4 regions of the Pectobacterium quasiaquaticum genome follow, and region 4 is predicted to be linked to each of the others. Evidence: predicted binding sites of a transcription regulator. Region 4 holds the regulator's gene; each other region holds the start of a gene.
The links. The regulator CRP, encoded in region 4, controls carbon source genes, mostly activating them, when cyclic AMP is high. The targets are predictions, from matches to a motif close to ATGTGANNNNNNTCACAT.
Positions count from the first base shown of each region.

Region 1: the regulator CRP is predicted to act here: its motif matches at 1,646-1,663, upstream of cdd (cytidine deaminase).
Region 2: the regulator CRP is predicted to act here: its motif matches at 2,283-2,300, upstream of IG609_RS19775 (PTS mannitol transporter subunit IICBA).
Region 3: the regulator CRP is predicted to act here: its motif matches at 2,311-2,328, upstream of glpT (glycerol-3-phosphate transporter).

Region 1 is NZ_CP065177.1:2,783,549-2,787,731, forward strand. It holds gene IG609_RS12785 (CidB/LrgB family autolysis modulator) at 1-100, shown strand, start outside; gene IG609_RS12790 (PDDEXK-like family protein) at 133-1,485, shown strand; gene cdd (cytidine deaminase) at 1,723-2,613, shown strand; gene IG609_RS12800 (NAD-dependent malic enzyme) at 2,821-4,183, shown strand, end outside.
Region 2 is NZ_CP065177.1:4,319,893-4,324,075, forward strand. It holds gene IG609_RS19770 (mannitol-1-phosphate 5-dehydrogenase) at 1-102, opposite strand, end outside; gene IG609_RS19775 (PTS mannitol transporter subunit IICBA) at 164-2,071, opposite strand; gene IG609_RS19780 (DUF3053 domain-containing protein) at 2,508-3,212, opposite strand; gene glyS (glycine--tRNA ligase subunit beta) at 3,563-4,183, opposite strand, start outside.
Region 3 is NZ_CP065177.1:4,099,485-4,103,667, forward strand. It holds gene glpB (glycerol-3-phosphate dehydrogenase subunit GlpB) at 1-338, opposite strand, end outside; gene glpA (anaerobic glycerol-3-phosphate dehydrogenase subunit A) at 328-1,998, opposite strand; gene glpT (glycerol-3-phosphate transporter) at 2,502-3,851, shown strand; gene yigL (sugar/pyridoxal phosphate phosphatase YigL) at 3,937-4,183, opposite strand, start outside.
Region 4 is NZ_CP065177.1:3,972,719-3,976,901, forward strand. It holds gene IG609_RS18210 (phosphoribulokinase) at 1-506, shown strand, start outside; gene IG609_RS18215 (OsmC family protein) at 619-1,026, opposite strand; gene crp (cAMP-activated global transcriptional regulator CRP) at 1,402-2,034, shown strand; gene argD (bifunctional acetylornithine/succinyldiaminopimelate transaminase) at 2,192-3,418, opposite strand; gene IG609_RS18230 (aminodeoxychorismate synthase component II) at 3,538-4,113, opposite strand.

The DNA of each region.
Region 1 (4,183 bases), 1.2 Mb from region 4:
AGGTGCATTCAGTTCGCTGGCGCTGGTCATCTGCGGGATCATCACGTCGCTGATTGCGCCGTTTGTCTTCCCCCTGTTACTCAATCTATTTGGTCATTAATTTTTTTGGTAAATAAAATGGAGATATAAGAGATGGATATTAAGGAATTTTACGAGTTTCTCACGGACGAGAAGTTGCTAGAATTACGAGAAAAATTGCGTATTTCAGATAACATACTTGATGTCATCACTCTCACCGAAAACCAACATTCCGATATGCTCGCGTGGTGCCTTAACCCCAATGAAGGACACTGCCAAGGCGATGCCGTGATCAAAGATTTTCTGACTGCGGCTTATCAGGCTGGCCATGAAACGAATAAATTTGCCAATAAGAAATTCTTTGAGGAATGGACCCCAGGCCGTATCCAGACAACGAGCTTTGGTTCGGCTTTTGTGACGCGTGAATTTAGTATTAAAGACCACGTAGGTTCAAATCGTCGCCTCGATCTCTTTTTGATCGACCCGAAAAACCAGTTCATCATCACTATTGAAAACAAAGTTGGAGCGGCATTATCTGCCGCTCAACTCGCTGATTATTATGAGGCCGTTCAAAGCGCCTTTCCTAGTACTTCGTTTAAAGGTTACAAATTTGCTTATGTGGTTTTGGATAAAAAATTTGAAAGCTACCGCGAAGAAAAAATAGAGCCGCAGGATAATAAGTGGGCATTTCTAAGTTATCAGTGGCTGGAAAAAGCAGCCCAACGTGCCCGTTTGCAATTACAAAATAATAATGCCGCGGCACAGCTGTTAATGGCCTATTGCCAAAAGCAGGCACAGTGGCAAAACAAGGATGAAGAAGAGATTTCTGAACTGTCAGCCCACCTCACTTCCCAGTATGAATCCATCATCGATCGTTTTTTACATTTAAAACAGATAAGCCCACATAACTGGAAGTCAGTAAATATGAAGAGCGTAGACAGTGAAGCGTTGCTCTTTCTTCAGCAAAACGCTCAACTGTGCGATCAGCTTATTCAGGCGAAAGGTCTTTCCGGCATTCTGGTTACCCTACGCAAAGCGTTCCCACTCTTGACGGAAGAGTGTCTGGAAATAGGCAGAACCTGGTTGAATATCACTGTGCCGTCCATACTCACGCTAAGGAACCCAGATAATGGCTACTGGCCGCTTTATGTGAATATTGTCAAAGAAACCAAAAAAGTCGAAGAAAACGGAAACGTCATAGAAAAAGCCCCTAACTCCTCCTTTACCATTTCACTCATTTACTACGCAGACAACCTATCGCAGGAGTTATGTGATGTCCCTGCACTGCATAAGTTGTTGGCTTCAAACTATGCCAGTCTGGAAAAGAAACAGCGTCGGCGGTGGAAAACGGCTGCCAGAAAAGAAAACGTCGCGATACAAGATATCGCGAAAGAAGCAGTGAAATTTATTCAGGATGTGGGAAAACTGCTAGAAAAAGCCAAAGAGAAAAAGATCGTCCATCATTAAGCATACGATTAAAAAGTACATAGCGGCGTATCACAGGGCATAACACGCCCTTTGGTACGCTTTTTATTTTCTTCCCTACGGCAAGAAGGGACGGTCACAGCCTATAAAATTGAGATACATCTCGCATTTAACAGTTAATTTGCATTCCTTTCATTCAACAAAGAGATTTTTATCACAATTTATTGCTACTTTGCTCCCTAACATGACGTCATTGACGGGTAAAAAGAGTACACCGATATGCATCCACGATTTGAAAACGCCTTCCAGCAATTACCTGCCAGTCTGCAAGCCGCGATCGGTCCCTTGATCGATAAACCCGATTTCGCCGCCATGCTCACCGCAGATGACGTGAATGCCGTCTGCGAAGCCAGCCAGCTAGACGCCGACGCGTTGGCCTTTGCGCTATTGCCTCTGGCCGCTGCCTGCGCACAAGCGCCTATCTCGAATTTTCAGGTTGGCGCAATTGCGCAAGGGCTCAGTGGCAATTTCTACTTTGGTGCCAACATGGAGTTCAGCGCAGTTCAGTTGCAGCAAACGGTGCATGCCGAACAAAGCGCCGTCAGCCACGCCTGGATACGCAATGAACGTGGGTTACGGGCCGTGACCGTGAACTACACGCCATGCGGCCACTGTCGTCAGTTTATGAATGAATTGCGTAATGCCGCGTCGCTGCGCATTCAATTGCCGGGTCGCCAGCCTGCCGTGCTCAGCCATTATCTGCCGGATTCCTTTGGCCCCGTCGATCTGCACATCGATACCTTACTGATGGATGACATCAACCACGGCGCAACCTTGCAGAATGTGAACGCGCTTGCGCGTCGGGCGCTGGATGCCGCCAACCGTAGCCACGCGCCCTATAGCAAAGCCATCAGCGGCATTGCGCTGGAAACCTCAAGTGGCAACATTTATACCGGACGCTACGCAGAAAATGCGGCATTCAACCCGAGCCTGCCGCCTTTGCAAGTTGCATTGAATCTGATGAACCTTGCTGGCGAAGCTCCGTGCACCATTAAACACGCGGCTGTCGTTGAGCGTCGTCATGCGCTTGTCAGCCACTGGGCCATTTCGCAAATTATGCTGGCTGAATTGGGCTGTACCGACATTGAACATCACTTTATTGAGGAATAACGGCAGAGGTCAGCACAGGATTTCAGCAAAGGGAAGTTTGAGAAACGAGAGGTGAATCGATAAAGCCTGTATTTTGACTAAGATGCAAGCCATCTGTAACTATTTAAATTAACAATTCCTGTACATATTTTCTGGGTAATTTAAGATCCGCAGCAGTTTTTATCGACAACACCTGAGTTTTTTTCTGTTATCCGAGAGTAAAAAGTCATGGAATTAGAATACGAAAGCAAACGTCCTCTCCATATTCCCTACGCTGGTCCGATCTTGCTTGAATTTCCCCTGCTGAATAAAGGCAGCGCGTTTACCGAAGAAGAACGCGCTAACTTTAACCTGCATGGTCTGCTGCCTGAAGCCGTCGAAACCATCGAAGAACAGGCAGAACGCGCCTGGCGTCAGTATCAGGAATTCAAACACGATATTGAAAAACACGTGTACCTGCGCAACATTCAGGACACCAACGAGACGCTGTTCTACCGCCTGCTGGACGGTCACCTCAGTGAGATGATGCCGATCATCTACACCCCGACCGTTGGCGAAGCCTGTGAACACTTTTCCGATATCTATCGTCGCGCACGCGGCCTGTTTATCTCCTACCCTAACCGCGCGCATATCGACGATATGCTGCAAAACGCCACCAAACAGAATGTAAAAGTCATCGTTGTAACCGACGGTGAACGTATTCTGGGTCTGGGCGACCAGGGTATCGGCGGCATGGGGATTCCAATCGGTAAGCTGTCGCTGTACACCGCGTGTGGCGGTATCAGCCCAGCCTACACTCTGCCTGTCGTTCTGGATGTCGGCACCAACAACCCGCAGCGTCTGAACGATCCGCTGTACATGGGCTGGCGCCACCCGCGTATCACTGACGATGAATACTATGAATTTGTTGACGAATTCATTCAGGCCGTTAAACGCCGCTGGCCGAACGTGTTGTTGCAGTTTGAAGACTTCGCACAGAAAAATGCGACGCCGCTGCTGAACCGCTATCGTGATGAGATCTGTAGTTTTAACGATGACATTCAGGGCACCGCCGCCGTCGCGATCGGCAGCCTGATTGCCGCCAGCCGTGCAGCAGGCACTCAGCTACGCGATCAGACCGTTGCCTTCCTGGGTGCGGGCTCCGCAGGTTGTGGTATCGCTGAGCAAATCGTCGCGCAGATGAAGTCTGAAGGGCTGAGCGAAGAAGAAGCACGCGCACGCGTCTTCATGGTAGACCGCTTCGGTCTGCTGACGGACAAGCTGCCGAACCTGCTCGATTTCCAGAGCAAGCTGGTGCAGAAAAGTGAACTGCTGGCTGATTGGGATTGCAACAGCGACGCGATTTCACTGTTGGAAGTGGTACGCAATGCCAAGCCGACCATCCTGATCGGTGTATCCGGCCAGCCGGGTCTGTTCACGGAAGAAATCATCCGTGAAATGCACAAGCACTGCGCGCGTCCTATCGTGATGCCGCTGTCTAACCCGACATCCCGCGTAGAAGCCCGTCCAGAAGATATCATTCGCTGGACAGAAGGCGCAGCGCTGGTCGCAACCGGCAGCCCGTTTGCTCCGGTTAACTATCAGGGCAAAA
Region 2 (4,183 bases), 350 kb from region 4:
CTGATTGACGTCAGCGAATGTCAGTTCGACGTTGGCATCGGCCAACAATTTTCCAATAAACCCACGGCCAATATTACCCGCGCCAAAGTGTAATGCTTTCATGAGACATAACCTTAAAAAAACATAAAAAGAGGCCGCCCGCAGGCGGCCCTAGCCACATCAATTAGGCACTCTTTTTACCGGAGAGTAAGTCGAGCACATCCTGAACATCCTGGGTCTGTGCCAGACGTTCAATGACAGCATCATCATCTAGTGCGTTGGTCAGACTGGTGATGACCTGAATATGTTCGTTGTTGCGAGCGGCAATACCGATAACCAGACGCGCAACCTCATCTTCTTCATCGCCAAAGCGAACGCCTTCAGGATATTGGCAGAAGACAACGCCCGTTTTCAGCACGCGGTCTTTCGCTTCAATCGTACCGTGCGGCACAGCAATCGATTCGCCCAGATAGGTGGAGGTCAGCTTTTCACGTTCCAGCATCGCTTCAACATACGCAGGCTCGACATAGCCGCCTTTCACCAGTTGCTCACCGGCGAAACGGATTGCCTGCTCTTTGTCTGTCGCATGCTGATTCAGGAACACATTGCCTGCACCCAGTTGGAACAGGTTAGCCTGTGCGTCGGCGACAGCAGGTGCTAGCGTCGCGACGGCTTCAGACTTCACGGCACCCTGTGCTGCGGTAAGACGTGCCACTAGATCGCTATACAGACCGCTATCAAGGAAGTTAGTCAGCGAAATGTGCTGTGCCTGCGGCGCATGACGCATCGCACGTTCGGTCAAGTCGCGGTGCGTAATCACCAGATCGACATCGTCCGGCAAACTATTGATCGCGCTGTTAGTCACCGAAATGTTGGTCAGCCCAGCATCCTGAACTTTCTTGCGCAGCACACCCGCACCCATCGCGCTGGAACCCATACCGGCGTCACACGCTACGATGATTTTACGCACGGTGCTCATATCACCGCTGACACCGACATTAGTCGCCGTACCTTTAGAAGACGCTTTCATTTCCTGCATGCGGCGCGTTGCGTCGCTCAGGTCTTCTTCTTTTTGCTTGGTGCTTTTCAGCAGAATCGCCGACACGATGAAGGACACCGCGAAAGCCGCTGCAATAGCGGCAAGGTTAGCGAAGTAAGCGCCTTTTGGCGTCATCGCCAGCACCGCCAGAATGGAGCCCGGAGACGCAGGAGAAACCAAACCGCCACCCAGCACGCTCAGCGTAAACACGCCGGTCATCCCGCCCAGAATCACCGCGATAATCAGACGCGGATTCATCAGCACATAAGGGAAGTAGATTTCGTGAATCCCGCCCAGGAAGTGGATAATCGCCGCACCCGGTGCTGATTCTTTCGCGTTACCACGACCGAAGAACATGTACGCCATCAGCACGCCCATACCCGGGCCTGGATTCGCTTCGATCAGGAAGAAAATAGATTTGCCCGTTTCCGTCGCCTGCTGAATGCCCAGCGGTGAGAAGATACCGTGGTTAATGGCGTTGTTCAGGAACAGAATTTTCGCCGGTTCAACGAAGATAGACGTAAACGGCAGCAGGTTGTTCTGCACCATCAGGTTAACGCCGGAAGCCAGTACCTGAGAGAAGACTTCAACTAGCGGACCAATTGCCAAAAACGACAGGATTGCCAACAACATACCGATGATACCGGCAGAGAAGTTGTTGACCAGCATTTCAAAGCCGCTCTTGATTTTACCGTCGACCATGCGGTCAAAACGTTTGATCGCCCAGCCGCCCAACGGGCCCACAATCATGGCGCCGAGGAACATCGGGATATCGGTCCCGACGATCACACCCATCGTCGTAATCGCACCCACCACACCGCCACGCTCACCGAATACCAGACGTCCGCCGGTATAACCAATCAGCAATGGCAGCAAATAGGTAATCATCGGACCGACGAGCTTCGCCAATGTTGCATTGGGGAACCAGCCAGTAGGGATAAACAGCGCGGTAATAATACCCCAGGCGATAAATGCGCCAATATTGGGCATCACCATATTACTGAGGAAGCGACCAAAGTTTTGCACCTTGATCTTAATATCTGGTGAAAGCATAAAAACACACCCCTATTGAAACGCGCTGACAATAAGAGCGCGTGGTAATTATCGTGAGACGGCGTGGCAATAAAAACACCGATTACCACAAGAAGACGTCCGTCATTATTACTGTATGCAGCGCGGACTCTAACACGCTGTTTTCATACCGCAACTCCATAGCGGTAACGTGACAAAAATCACACAACCACCCTACATCAACGACACAAATAGGTGATTTACTTCACAAAAAGCCGTTAAAAATGAAAAACTAAACAGATTTTTAGACAAACACCGCGCCTTATATGTGATTTGAGTCACACTTTACAGGCCTGTATTTGTTTTATTTGTGTGACGTTAATCACAATTTATTTTTACCCTCTCACCAGCCACATGCATCTTATCCAGAACACCTCTCTGCCATACCACATCGCTAAAGCGTCGGGGCACGACGCGGTTAGGGGTAATTCACGCCAGTTATTCCTCTGAGCGCATTCATTAAATTCTGCTGCTGTAGAGGTAACGCTGCCACCATGCTGTTATATTGCGCCACCTGTTGCGGCGTACGGAATTGCACGGACGCGCCATTAAACACAGCCTGATCGCCCTGAGCCTGAAGGAAATCGCCGATCTGGATCAGGCTCTGTGCGAAGGCAATCGCATTCGGAATGGCGGGTAGCAGCGCATTGGTGGGCTGTATTACCGTGCGTGCATACAACCGCTCATAGGGTATTTGCACGTCTTCGGGCTGTTTTAGCAGCCGATGGGCATTGTCTGCCTGCACTTTCGCCGCCTGCACATGCTGGCTCAACAGGTTCATTGCCCCAATGGATTGCCGAAGGTCATCACGCTGTGCCAAATAGTCTTTAGGGACGCGAATACGGGAAATTTGTCCCAGCATCGGTGTTAAACTGCCGGACACCGCCTGATTAAACTGCTGAGAAAAGGTGGTTAAGATCGCGTAATCGTTAGTGAAATTGCCAAAATTCTTCTTCTGCTCTTCCGTCAACGTCGGCAATTTCCCATCCTGCTGCGACTGCACGATTTGCAGGAATGCAACGAATGCCTTCCGCTGATCGGCTTCGCTGTCACCACAGGCAGCCAGTTGCAATGCCGCCAGAATAACCAGAACTGGCAGCAGCCAGCGTGAACGGTACGTCATCAGCCTTCTCATTCCCTACTCCTGTTACGCTTACTGCCCCGCCAGCCATGCTTTATTCAAACAAAAACACGCTGACGACGGATTTTCCATGACAAGATTTTCTACGACATAAGCATAGTCGAATCAGGCTGGCTGTGCAGAAAAAGGCCAAGCCTGACAACGAATACCGCTCGTTTAGGCATCGGGATACACGGGGCGACCATAGGATTTTACCAACGAAGTCGTCAGTCGATACGGATCGATACGAATCGATACCGCGGGGTGAGGCGGGACGCTTTGCGGAGCGGAAAAAAATAACCCCCGAACAGGCGAACCTACTCGGGGGTTAGTATTACGTAACGCTATCGCCGTTATTGCAGGACGGAAATATCCGCAACCTGCAAGAACAGCTCACGCAGTTGGCTCAGCAGCGTCAGGCGGTTCACTCGAACCTGCTCATCTTCCGCCATGACCATCACCTGATCGAAGAACGCATCGACAGGCTCACGCAGTGAGGCCAGCTCAACCAGCGCTTCCTGATAGCGGCCTTCAGCGAACAGCGGCGTCAGTTTGTCGCGCAGCACGACAAGGTGCGTGGCCAGCGTAATTTCCGCCGCGTCTTTCAATACGGCAGCGTTGACGCTCTCGTTCAGCGTATCGGTAGATTTCGCCAGAATGTTGGAAACGCGCTTGTTAGCCGCTGCCAGCGCCGCGGCGGCATCCAACGAACGGAAGTGGCTGACGGCTTTCACGCGGGCATCGAAATCAGCCGGACGGGTCGGACGACGCGCTAATACCGCCTGAATGGTATCCACGCTGTGGCCTTCTTCCTGATACCAGGCACGGAAGCGACCGAGCATAAACTCAATCACGTCATCCACAACCTTGGCATTAGACAGCTTATCGCCATACAAACGCGCCGCTTCTTCGGTCAGCGTCTGCAAATCCAGCGGCAGACGTTTTTCGACGATGATGCGCAGCACACCGAGGGC
Region 3 (4,183 bases), 130 kb from region 4:
ATGCGCCAGTGGTTCTGGTGATGATTGCCTTGCAGGGTGATATTGCTGCGTTCCAGCAATGCTTCAATCTGTGGCAACAGGGCCGCCACTGCCGTCGCGCCCATACGGGAATAAGGATGATGAGGAGCCTGACGCGCCAACTCATCCAGCGCATCGAGCGGCTGGCTCACGGGCTGCCCGTCAGGGAGATGGGAAAGTAAATCCAGCGCACCGGAAGAAAAATGCAGCGCATTCTGCCCCGCGCTGACAATCGCACAGCGTTTTCCCTGCTCCGCTAAGCGAATGCCGCAGGTCAATCCCGCCAGCCCGCCGCCGATAATCACAACGTCATAGCGCATGACGATCCTCCTGACTGTCGCTGGCCGTCAGGCCGCACAATCCCTGATAAATCCAACTGGTAAACTCGCTTTCGCGCAGCGCATTGCCCCACGCAACTGGGCGAATCCCTTTCCAGCGTTCGTTCAAAAACTGGCTGAGCTGCGTGAGCGACTGCTCCGGCGTCGCGGTGCCCAGACGGCACAGCAGACCCGCCGCACGACAGGCACAGAGTTCACCCTGACAGGTGCCCATACCCACGCGGGTGCGCCGACGTAAATCAATCAGGTTATTCACCTGTAACGATTCCACGGCGTAGCGTACTTCCCCCGCCGTCACCGCCTCACATTCGCACACCAGACTGCGGTCCAGACGCTCACCGGACAGCATTCGCTCGGCACGTTCACCGTGACGATAAATCGCCGAACCGCGCAGCGGTGCAGAGAGCGGTTTTGCCGCAGGATAAGCTGACAGAGCGTGAGGAGCGGTTCTCACCTCATCCAGCGACTCAGAGCCGGGCAGCGGCGTCTGTGCCGTTGAGCAGGCCACCTCATGACCCAGCTTTTTGCAGATGGAGTCAGTCACCCATTCCGCCATCAGGCGGTAGGTCATCAGCTTGCCGCCGGTGATGGTAATAAATCCTTCCAGCCCGTCGCGGCTGGCATGGTCGAGCAGCACAATGCCGCGACTCACGCTGCGTCCGCTGGGGTCGCTATCGCTGGCAACCAGCGGTCGAACGCCCGCATAGGCGCGTAGAATGCGCGTACTCGCCAACGTCGGCGCTAGCATCGAGCCTTCCCGCATCAGCGTTTCCACCTCAGCAGGCGTCACGAGCATATTGTCGATTTGATCGTAATCGATGTGGGTTGAGGTGGTGCCAATCAGCGAAATGGTATCGCCCGGCACCAGAATGTCGGCGTCCGCCGGTTTACGGCAGCGGTTGATCACCATGTTGTTGATGCGGTGCCCAAGAATCAACAGCGCGCCTTTTGCTGGGAACATGCGCACACGCAGATCGGCATATTCCGCAATGTGTTGCCCCCAAATACCGCCCGCGTTGACCACCACCTGTGCATAAATTTCTGTTTCTACACCTTTTTTATGGTCGAAAACGCGCACGCCGGTAATACGATCGCCATTGCGAATCAGCCCGATGACCTCGTGATAGGTCAACACTTCCGCGCCGTTCTCGCAGGCATCGATCATGTTGGCCGCCGTCAGGCGAAAAGGATCGACCGAACCATCCGGCACGCGCACCGCGCCAATCAGCGTCGGATTTGCTGCCGGTTCCAGTCGTAACGCTTCCTGCGGGTCCAACGCCTGCGCGCGAATTCCCGCCTGCTGACAGGCGGTAATAAACTGCGCCTGCCAACCGAGATCGTCTTCTGGCAAGGTGATAAACAGACCGTCGGTAGGCTCAATACAGTGGCGAGCTATCCGCCGGAGAATCTGGTTTTCTTCAATACATTCGCGGGCAGACTCGCCATCGGTTACTGCATAGCGGGCACCGCTGTGTAATAAGCCGTGATTACGCCCGGTCGCGCCGGTCGCAATGTCATAACGTTCAAGCAGCAGGCAGCGCAGTCCACGCAGGGCACAGTCTCGTGCCGTACCCGCTCCCGTCGCACCACCGCCGATGACAACCACGTCAGTTTCACGCCAGTTCCCCGTATTTTGCATCATGTTCTCGCTCCAGGCGGATGGTATCCCCGTCATACTTCAAGCTGCTTGTGCGTTGGCCGCCCTTACTCACCCCAGTCACTTACCTGAGTAAGCTCCTGGGGATTCGCGCGGTTGCCGCGTTACAAGGCCATAAATGGGCCTTGCCCTAAAGGGTCAACGCAGAGCGTTGTTCAAAACGCTAACGTTTTGTCACGCAGCTCGAATTATTTAGGGCGTATATGTTGCTATTGGGACACAGAAAGAAGGGTTAATGTTTGATAAAGAGCAAAAACGAGCACAAAACGAAAATCAATGGGTGTATAAAAACAATAAGTGTGATTTTCATCACTAAAACCACACTGTGGAATTTTCCAATTCTGTTAACATGAGCGCAAAAATCGTCACAGTTTCATAAAAGTGTAACATTAGCGTCATGAATCACACTCATTTGTACGCTAGCCCCATACAATATCGTTCGTAATAGAACAAAAAAGCTCTCGTTTTTTTTCGCATTGGAGATATCTATGCTGAGTATTTTTAGGCCTGCCGCCCACCAGCCACGCGTGTCGCAAGAACACGTCGATCCGCTCTATCGCCGCCTGCGCTGGCAGATTTTCATGGGGATCTTTTTTGGCTACGCCGCCTACTATCTGGTACGTAAAAACTTCACACTAGCCATGCCTTATCTGATTGAACAAGGCTTCTCGCGCGGTGACCTTGGGTTCGCGCTGTCGGGTATTTCCATCGCCTACGGCTTTTCCAAATTCATCATGGGTTCGGTATCTGACCGCTCCAACCCACGTGTATTCCTACCTGCGGGTCTAATTCTGGCAGCAGCCGTCATGTTATTCATGGGCTTCGTACCCTGGGCAACCTCTAGCATTGCTGTCATGTTCGTCCTGCTGTTCTTGTGCGGTTGGTTCCAAGGGATGGGCTGGCCACCGTGTGGACGCACCATGGTTCACTGGTGGTCACAAAAAGAACGCGGCAGTATCGTGTCCGTATGGAACTGTGCTCACAACGTCGGCGGTGGGCTTCCGCCTCTGCTGTTCCTGTTGGGTATGGCCTGGTTTAACGACTGGAAAGCCGCACTCTACATGCCGGCCTTCGCCGCTATTCTGGTTGCGCTTATCGCATTTGCACTGATGCGTGACACACCGCAATCCTGCGGTCTGCCACCGATTGAAGAATACAAAAACGATTATCCTGCTGATTACAATGAAAAAGCGGAAGAAGAACTGACGGCTAAGCAGATCTTCATGCAGTACGTTTTCCCGAACAAACTGCTATGGTACATCGCGATCGCCAACGTTTTCGTTTACCTGCTGCGTTACGGCATCCTCGACTGGTCCCCGACCTATCTGAAAGAAGTTAAACACTTCGCACTGGATAAATCTTCCTGGGCTTACTTCCTGTACGAATACGCGGGTATTCCGGGCACGCTGCTGTGCGGCTGGATGTCCGACAAGGTCTTCAAAGGCAACCGTGGTGCAACGGGCGTGTTCTTCATGACGCTGGTGACAATAGCCACCATCGTTTACTGGATGAACCCAGCCGGCAACCCGGGTGTGGACATGGCCTGTATGATCGTTATCGGCTTCCTGATTTACGGCCCAGTCATGCTGATTGGTCTGCATGCACTGGAACTGGCACCGAAAAAAGCAGCAGGTACCGCAGCGGGCTTCACCGGCCTGTTCGGTTACCTCGGTGGTTCCGTTGCCGCTAGCGCCATCGTCGGCTACACCGTTGACTTCTTCGGTTGGGACGGTGGCTTCATGGTGATGATCGGCGGCAGCATTCTGGCGGTACTTCTGTTGGTTGTTGTTATGCTGAATGAGAAAAAACATAAAGCAGAGTTAGCCAGTCGCGCCTAACCCACTCTTGTAGCATCCCTCTGGCGGCGTCATGATGACGCCGCCTTCGTTTGTGCCATAAATCACAGCACAACCTCAGCGCTGATTACTTCAGAAACAGTTCACGCAGGTAATTCGGCACCGCGCTGTCCGCGTTAGAGCCAATCACTTCGCGATCCGGCAACATATCTTTCAGGCGCTGATGCGCGTTCTGCATCACGCAACCTTTACCCGCCATCGACAGCATTTCGTAGTCGTTCATGCCATCACCAAACGCCACACACTCTTTGAGCGAGAAGCCGATAATCTTCGCCACTTGTTCCAGCGCATGGCCTTTAGACACGCCGCCCGCC
Region 4 (4,183 bases):
AACCCACGGACATCCTGTTCTATGAAGGATTGCACGGCGGCGTAGTCACCGAACAAAACGACGTGGCACAGCATGTCGATTTACTCGTCGGCGTGGTGCCGATCGTCAACCTGGAATGGATTCAAAAGCTGATTCGTGACGTTAATGAGCGCGGTCACTCGCGTGAAGCGGTGATGGATTCCGTCGTCCGCTCAATGGAAGACTACATCACCTATATCACGCCACAGTTCTCTCGCACACACATCAACTTCCAGCGTGTGCCTACCGTGGACACCTCCAACCCGTTCGCAGCCAAATCGATTCCGTCACTGGACGAAAGCTTCGTCGTGATTCATTTTCAGGGATTGGACAATATTGATTACCCCTATCTGCTCGCCATGTTGCAGGGTTCCTTTATTTCGCACATCAACACGCTGGTCGTTCCCGGCGGGAAGATGGGGCTGGCGATGGAATTGATCATGGCGCCGCTGGTGCAGCGGTTAATTGAAGGGAAAACTATCGAATAAGCATCGAGATACACGGGGCGGCCATAGGGGTGAGGCCTCCCTACCGGAACCTCCCCTGTGTTTCCCCTAATAACAGGCTTAAGTGACCAGAATGAGTGCCCAGAGAAAGGGATTATTCCAGCACTCTAATTTCGTGGCTGTGCGTCACCTCAACGGCTTTACCCAGCATCAGTGCTACAGAGCAGTATTTTTCCGCCGACAGTGCGACGGCTCGCTCGACAACTTTGTCGGTCAACCCTTTTCCCGTCACGATAAAATGCAGATTGATGTGGGTAAATAAACGCGGTGCGTCAGACCGACGCTCTGACGTTAATTTCACTTCACAATCCGCTACATCGTTGCGGCCTTTTTGCAGAATCGATACCACATCAATCGCGCTGCATCCGCCTACAGACATCAACACCATTTCCATCGGACTGGGCGCTTTATCACCGGAATTGCCGTCCATCAATATCTGATGCCCTGATGCAGATTCGCCCAAAAACGTTAAGCCTTCAACCCATTTCACCCGTGCCTGCATGATGCCTCTCCACTAAAAATTTTTTGAAAATTTATACCGTTACTGTACAAAAACCAGCGTTAATCAGCGCTTTGTCATGCTGAAGCGAGACAACACAAGACACGTCCTTCAAGCTGTGTTAAAACGAAAACAGAATAGACCTTTTCTGGACAAACCCAGAAACGAAGAAGATGATGGCCTGGCCAGACATACCCCAGCCACGTTTACGGTGCGGCAAGGCAGCAACCGGAAAATAAAGGGTACAGTGGTTTCAGTATATTCCCTGACGTCATTCTGCCTAGACTGAATTTTATTTTTTTAGCAGTAAAACACGCCGTACAGGGAACTCTGACCCCTGTAATTTGCGCAGTGAATTACAACAGAGGATGATAGCGAATGGTTCTCGGCAAACCGCAAACAGACCCAACTCTCGAATGGTTCCTTTCCCATTGTCATATTCACAAGTATCCATCGAAGAGCACGCTGATTCACCAAGGTGAAAAAGCAGAAACGCTTTACTACATCGTGAAAGGCTCTGTCGCAGTGCTAATCAAAGATGAAGAAGGCAAGGAAATGATTCTCTCCTACCTCAATCAGGGCGATTTTATCGGCGAGCTCGGCCTGTTTGAAGAAGGTCAGGAACGCAGCGCATGGGTTCGGGCAAAAACCGCCTGTGAAGTGGCCGAAATTTCCTATAAAAAATTCCGCCAGCTCATCCAGGTTAACCCGGATATCCTCATGCGCCTGTCTGCACAAATGGCAAGCAGACTTCAGGTTACCTCTGAGAAGGTCGGCAACCTCGCCTTCCTTGATGTGACCGGCCGTATTGCCCAAACCCTACTCAACCTGGCCAAACAACCTGATGCCATGACGCATCCAGATGGCATGCAAATAAAAATTACCCGTCAGGAAATTGGGCAAATCGTTGGCTGCTCGCGTGAAACCGTGGGCCGCATTCTGAAAATGTTAGAAGACCAGAATCTGATCTCTGCACACGGTAAAACGATTGTCGTTTACGGCACTCGCTAAGCCCCTGTCGCTGTACCCTACCAATAAAAAAGCGTGAAGCCTCGGCCTCACGCTTTTTTTATGGCGAGCTTCCTGCTCGCCACCCTACGGGTCGTTGCTAACGCAACGTTGAAAAACGTTCCCTACGTTTTTTATGGCTGATCTTTTGAGAGCATAATCAGTCTGCTGCGTTAACGACCTGCGCGACGGCTTTAGCAAATTTTGCCATCCCCTGCGCAATATCCTCTTCATCAATGATCAAAGATGGCACAAAGCGGATTACGTTCGGCCCAGCCATCAGCACCATAAGCCCCTGAGCCGTTGCCGCCGCCAGAAACTCGCCCGCACGACCGTGCCATTGCGGTTTCAGTTCAGCCCCCAGTAACAGCCCCATACCGCGGATCTGTTTGAATACATCGTACTGCTGATTGATTTTCTCAAGCTCGCTGACAAAGCGATCGTGGCGATCCGCTACACCTGACAGCACTTCTGGCGTATTGATAATATCCAGCGCGGCTTCCGCTACCGCACAGGCCAGCGGGTTGCCGCCATAGGTGGTGCCGTGCACCCCAACCGTCATGGCCGATGCGATCTCTTCCGTCGTCAGCATCGCGCTAATTGGGAAACCACCACCCAATGCTTTAGCCGTTGTGAGAATATCCGGCGTAATGCCGTAGTGCATGTAGCTAAATAGTTTGCCAGTACGCCCCATTCCGCTCTGCACTTCATCAAACACCAGCAGCGCCTTGTGCTGATCGCACAGCTCGCGAACGCCTTGTAAAAATTCAGGCGTAGCAGGCGTAATCCCCCCTTCACCCTGAACCGGCTCAAGCACGACTGCACAGGTGTGATCGTCCATCACCGCTTTAACCGCAGCCAGATCGTTGAAGGGAACATGAACAATATCGGCAGGCTTCGGCCCGAAACCATCGGCATATTTAGGCTGTCCGCCGACTGAGACGGTGAACAGCGTCCGACCATGGAATGCATTGTAGAAGGCGATGATCTTGGTTTTATACGGACTATGGCGTTTAACCGCATAGTGACGCGCCAGCTTGAAGGCAGCTTCATTGGCCTCAGCACCGGAGTTAACAAAAAACACACGGTCGGCAAAAGTCGCATCAATCAATTTGCTGGCGAGGCGCAACGCAGGCTCATTAGTGAAAATATTGCTGGTATGCCACAGCTTTTCACCCTGCTGCTGCAACGCGTTCACCAATGCAGGATGACAGTGACCCAGCGCCGTAACCGCAATACCGCCGGAGAAATCGATATACTCGCGGCCGTCCTGATCCCAGACGCGACTCCCTTTACCTTTCACGGGTACAAACTTCGCGGGTGCATAAACTGGCAAAATCACTTTATCGTGAGTATCCCGTGTCACTGCTTTCTGCTCTGCTGCCATTTGCTGCCTCACTCTGCTGTCCATCATATCGGAATGAAAATATAGTCACTAAATATGCATAAAAAATCAATTTCAGGCAATATTAAATCGGCTACTGAGGAGAATAACTTTCTATATAGCTAAATTTTAAGGAAATTATCCAAAAGCTGATGCCCTTGTTGGCTAAGAATGCTCTCTGGGTGAAACTGCACCCCTTCCAGCGGCAATGCGCGATGGCGAATCCCCATAATCTCATCACGCGTTCCTTCATGTTCGCTCCAAGCCGTAACTTCAAAGCAATCGGGTAGCGAGGCGGAATCAATAATGAGTGAATGGTAGCGGGTGACCGTCAACGGCTGAGCCAGCCCCGTAAAAACCCCCGTATCGCTGTGCGCAATTGCTGAGGTTTTACCGTGCATCACCTGTCGTGCCCTCACCACCCGAGCGCCGAACGCCTGCCCCATCGCCTGATGACCAAGACACACGCCCAAAATAGGCAATTTATCGGCAAAGTGACGAATAGCCGCCAGTGAAATACCCGCCTCATCTGGCGTGCAGGGGCCGGGAGAAATCACCAATCGCTCAGGCGCAAGCTGTTCAATCTCACGCAGCGTCAGTTCATCATTACGCTTCACCACGACTTGGGCGCCAAGCTCACAAAAGTATTGGTAAAGGTTGTAGGTAAAGGAATCGTAGTTATCGATAATTAGCAGCATATTTTACTTAAGTTATTTATAAATAATGAATTTATAATTTAAACACCCTTTTGATACCCGCTGTAATACC